One region of the Halomonas sp. HMF6819 genome, then DNA from elsewhere that is predicted to be linked to it. Evidence: predicted binding sites of a transcription regulator. Region 1 holds the regulator's gene; the other holds the start of a gene.
What was found. Region 1 encodes sigma-54, which starts transcription at its own class of promoters, with help from an activator protein. Its sites were predicted from a motif close to TGGCACNNNNNTTGCTNT; they were not measured.

Region 1 (2,199 bases):
AGCACACGCTTTTTGCTGCCCCCGGGGACGTCGAACAGCACGCGCTCCGGGGGGAGTATGGTTTCCAGGGTCATTGAATTAACGCACGCCAGCGCCCTGGGCGCGGGCCTGTGCTTTTTCCTTGTGTTTTACCAGTTGGCGGTCGAGCTTGTCGGCCAGGGCGTCGATGGCGGCATACATGTCGTTGTCCTGAGCTTCGGCGTGTACGTCGGCGCCGGAAGCGTGCAGCGTACAGGCGGCTTGCTGACGCTCCTTTTCGATCGACAGCGTCACGTGCACGGTGGTGATGTTGTCGTAATGGCGTTCGATACGCTCGAGTTTCTCGTTGACGTAGTCACGCAGGGCGTCTGTCAGTTCCAGGTGATGACCGGTAATGTTCACTTGCATCGACGTGCTCCTAATCCAGGACTGTTCTTCGATTGTAACCCTTTTTCCGTCATTGCAAAGCCCTGCCGGCAAGTTTCCCGTTTAACGTAAACGGCGCCGCTCGCTGGAGGAGGGAATGCCCATCGCTTCGCGGTATTTGGCCACGGTACGTCTGGCCACGTTGATGCCGTTGGCCTCAAGCAGCGTGACCAGGTGGCTGTCCGACAGCGGTTTGCCCGGCGTTTCCTCTTGAATCAGCTTTTTGAGCCGGGCGCGGATCGCGGTGCTGGAATGGCTGTCGCCGCCATCCTGTCCGCTGACTTGGCTCGAGAAAAAGTACTTGAGTTCGAACACGCCGCGGGGCGTGTGAATATATTTTTGCGTCGTTACCCGCGAGATCGTCGATTCGTGCATCTCCACCGCTTCGGCGATATCGGCGAGAATCAGCGGCTTCATCGCCTCTTCACCGCGCTCGAGAAAGCCGATCTGACGAGTGATGATTTCGCGGCCAACGCGAAGCAAGGTGTCGTTTCGACTCGACAGACTCTTGATCAGCCAGCGCGCCTCCTGCAGGTGCTCCTTCAAAAACTGGTTGTCCTGACTCTTGTCGGCGCGTTTGATGAGGCTGGCGTAGTCCGGCTGCACACGCAGTTTGGGCAGCGCCTCCGGGTTGAGCTCGAGATGCCAGCCTTCCTGGTCGTGGCGAACCACCAGATCCGGGGTGATGTAGCTTTGGTTGGTGGCGCCGAAGGCGCTGCCCGGGCGCGGGTCGAGGCTTCGAATTAGCCGGACGACGTCGTCGAGCTGCTCGTCGTCTAGGCTCAGGCGGCGTTTCAATAGGCGCAGGTCGTTTTTGCCTAGTGCCTCTAGAAACTGACGCACCAGGCGCCGCGCCTGCATCAGAAGCGGGGTGTCGTCGGCGAGTGCCGCCAGCTGAAGCAACAGGCACTCGCGCAAATCGCGGGCGAACACGCCAGTGGGCTCGAACTGCTGCACGCGCAGCAGGACGTTTTCCACCTCCCGCTGGCTCAGGCCATCGAGACCCTGGGCCTTGAGGCCTTCGCGAATGTCGTTAAGCGGTTGGGTCAGATAGCCGTTGGCGTCCAGCGCATCGATCAGACTTTCGGCAATGGCGTAGTCCCGGGGGCTGGTATCCGTCATCGCCAACTGCCACAACAGGTGCCCCTGGAGGCTTTGCCCTGCGGCCTGGCGCTCGAAATCCGGGCCTTCGCCGCTACCGCCTGCGGCCATGTCCTGGTAGGTGTCGGACCATTCGCTGTCGGTGGCAAGCTCCTGGGGGATGCTCTCTTCCCACTCGGTTTCCGGCGTTTCCAGGGTTTTCTCTTCGCCGAACTCGTCTTCCTGCTCCAAAAGCGGGTTGGCGTCGAGCGCCTGCTGGATCTCCTGGCGCAGGTCCAACGTCGAGAGCTGCAGCAGGGCGATGGCCTGCTGCAACTGCGGTGTCATGGTCAGCTGCGTACCGACGCGCAGCTGTAGAGAAGCTTTCATGACCATCGAAGAACCACTCGTTACTCGTAAAGCTCCACACTAGAGCGAGACGGAGTTCGACGCAAGTGCAATAAATATGCCACTAACCGGAACTTTATGGTTGTCACCGAGTTAGAGACGAAAATCCGCCCCCAGATAGACCTCGCGCACCTTCTGGTCGTTTAGAATCGCCTCGGCGTTACCGCTTGCAATGATGTGGCCGTCGCCGACGATATAGGCGATGTCGCAAATATCCAGCGTCTCGCGGACATTGTGGTCGGTGATCAGCACGCCGATATGGCGCGCCTTGAGCGCGAGGATGATCGACTTGATCTCGCCGACCGA
Region 2 (2,199 bases), on a different contig from region 1:
CTCGTCGACCATCTCGGCCACGCCCTCCATGACGTCATCGCGGGTCAATATCTCGCGACCGAAGCTCATCAGCTCGGCCACGCTCTTACCGTCGCGGGCACCTTCCATGATCTCGAAGCTGATCAGTGCCACAGCTTCCGGGTAGTTGAGCTTCAGCCCGCGGGCCTTTCGGCGCTCGGCCAACTGCGCGGCGGAGAACAGCAGCAGCTTGTCCTTGTCTCTCGGGGTCAGTTCCATGGAGCGTTATCCTCTAAAAAAGATGAAGCGTCAGGTCAGCCAGATGCGCGGCGTGTGGGCCTCGCGGTCGATCAAGCGCGGGCGCAGAAGCCGCCAGGCCCGCTCGCAAAGCGTCCAGGCCTCCTTGCGCGAGCCGCCGAGGTAGCGCAGCAGCAGCACGCCATGGCGCAGGGTGACCGCCCAGTTCGGCTCGGCCGGAAGCCGCTCGCGCAGCGCCTCGATGGTGCCAGGGCCGTCCTCAAGGCCCACCGCCCAGAGCGTGGCCTGCACCGTGGCCCCGCCCTGGCCCCAGCGACCAACGAAACGCGGATGGTTGGGGTCCAGCGGCTGGCGCTCGAGCCACAGCGGCTTGTCGTCCAGGGTCAGGCGAAAGTGCTGCTCGATGCGCCCGGAAACGAACGGTAGCGCACTGGCCGGGCGGCCCAGCGCCATCACCTCCCAGCCAAGGCATCTGGCGCTGCCGTGAAGGGCGATATGGGTGTGCTGCTCGCCCTTTGAGCCATCGAAGGCGATGGTCTCCTGGGGCAACCATTCGAGTACTCCGCCGTCCTCCACGCAAAGCTCGGTACGCTGGGTCCAGGCCACGCCCTGACTGTCCGCCTTGTAGAGTTTGTTGGCGGCCGGCGTGGTCAAAAGCGCGTGGGCGCCGCGCTCCACATGGGCACTGATGGTCAGCGCATCGCCGCTGACCAGGCCCCCAGGCGGGTGCAGCACGTAGATGTGGCAGGCCTCACCGCGGCCCTCCGGGTAAAAAGGGCGCTGTACGCGAAGCGGGCCCTGGTGGCGCGCCTGGATCAGCCGCGTGGCGCCGCCGCGCTGGGCAAAGCGCAGCGCAAGCGACGCCGCCCAGCGGCGCTGGTCGTCGAACCGATGGCCGGAGGGGGGGTGTGATGCGCTGCTATCGCGTGCCGTCATCAGGCGGTCGCTTTTAATCGATTGAGTCATATTGCTGAACAATGCAAGTTATGCGCCAAAATGGTGAAAAGGGCCAAGGTAGCTCCTAACCGGGGCAGCGCCCTTCACTCTAGCCAAAAGCATGCACCAAAATGGGTTATTTTGGCTGCAAAAACACCACAAAAGCGCAAAGCAGTGCGTAGCTGAACCGGGACAAAAGGCCACACCAAGGATCTCTTAACAAAGAGCGTTTTACGCTACCATGGCCCGATTGACCGGGCCGCTTTCACCTCAAGGCCCACTATCGACAGCGCCGCGCCTTGACCGTGGCTTTCTTGCCAAGGGTACTCATCTTGCCACTTCAGCGCTTTGCCCATAGCCGTTGGTATCGCGTCGCGCTTCACGCGGCGCTGACGGCCATGCTGTTGCTGCTGATCAGCCCGCTGATTTCCCAATCCCAAGCGGGGCATCACGACCAGCACGCAGGTCACCACGATGCCGCCCACTCGCATGATGCTCCCTCGGCTCACCATCACGCCCATCCGTCAGCGCACGATCATTCGACCCACGTTTCTCAACAGTCGCTCGAGCCCATCTTCACTTGGTTTCATGAGTGCGGCTACTGCTCGCTGTGGCAACAGTTTCCCTCCTCTCATGCGTTCTTGCCCGCCATTGCTCGCCAAGCATTCGTTCACCACGCCCCGCGGCCAAAGCCGCCGCATCAGGGGTTTGCGTCCTTCGATAACTACCTGCATGCGCCTGTCCGCGCCCCGCCGCTCGCCTGACAACACCCACCAGCTTGTATGACCCTATTCTTACGACCTGACGGCCGCCCTCGGCCGACGGGTGCGTGTCGCTATCACTCAGGCGCCCCTTCCATCGGGCGCTTCAGGAGCCGTGATGACTTCTCATGTCGACCCCCGATCGGCGGCGAAAACGCCGTTCGATCTCTACCGCGCCGTCTGGCGCTGGCACTTCTACGCAGGCCTTCTGGTTCTACCCTTTCTGATCACCCTCTCGATCACCGGGGCGCTATACCTGTTTCACGATGAGATCGACGCGCTCGTG

Region 2: ACGLWX_RS12010 (urease accessory protein UreD) is a predicted target of sigma-54. The motif match lies at 1,193-1,210, and genes of this name have one in related genera.

Annotation. Positions count from the first base shown of each region.
Region 1 covers NZ_JBIQVY010000001.1:467,075-469,273, reverse strand. The annotation lists gene ACGLWX_RS02225 (PTS sugar transporter subunit IIA) at 1-74, opposite strand, end outside; gene hpf (ribosome hibernation-promoting factor, HPF/YfiA family) at 79-387, opposite strand; gene ACGLWX_RS02215 (RNA polymerase factor sigma-54) at 469-1,881, opposite strand; gene lptB (LPS export ABC transporter ATP-binding protein) at 1,987-2,199, opposite strand, start outside.
Region 2 covers NZ_JBIQVY010000003.1:416,515-418,713, reverse strand. The annotation lists gene ureA (urease subunit gamma) at 1-237, opposite strand, end outside; gene ACGLWX_RS12010 (urease accessory protein UreD) at 268-1,152, opposite strand; gene ACGLWX_RS12005 (DUF2946 family protein) at 1,485-1,916, shown strand; gene ACGLWX_RS12000 (PepSY-associated TM helix domain-containing protein) at 2,032-2,199, shown strand, end outside.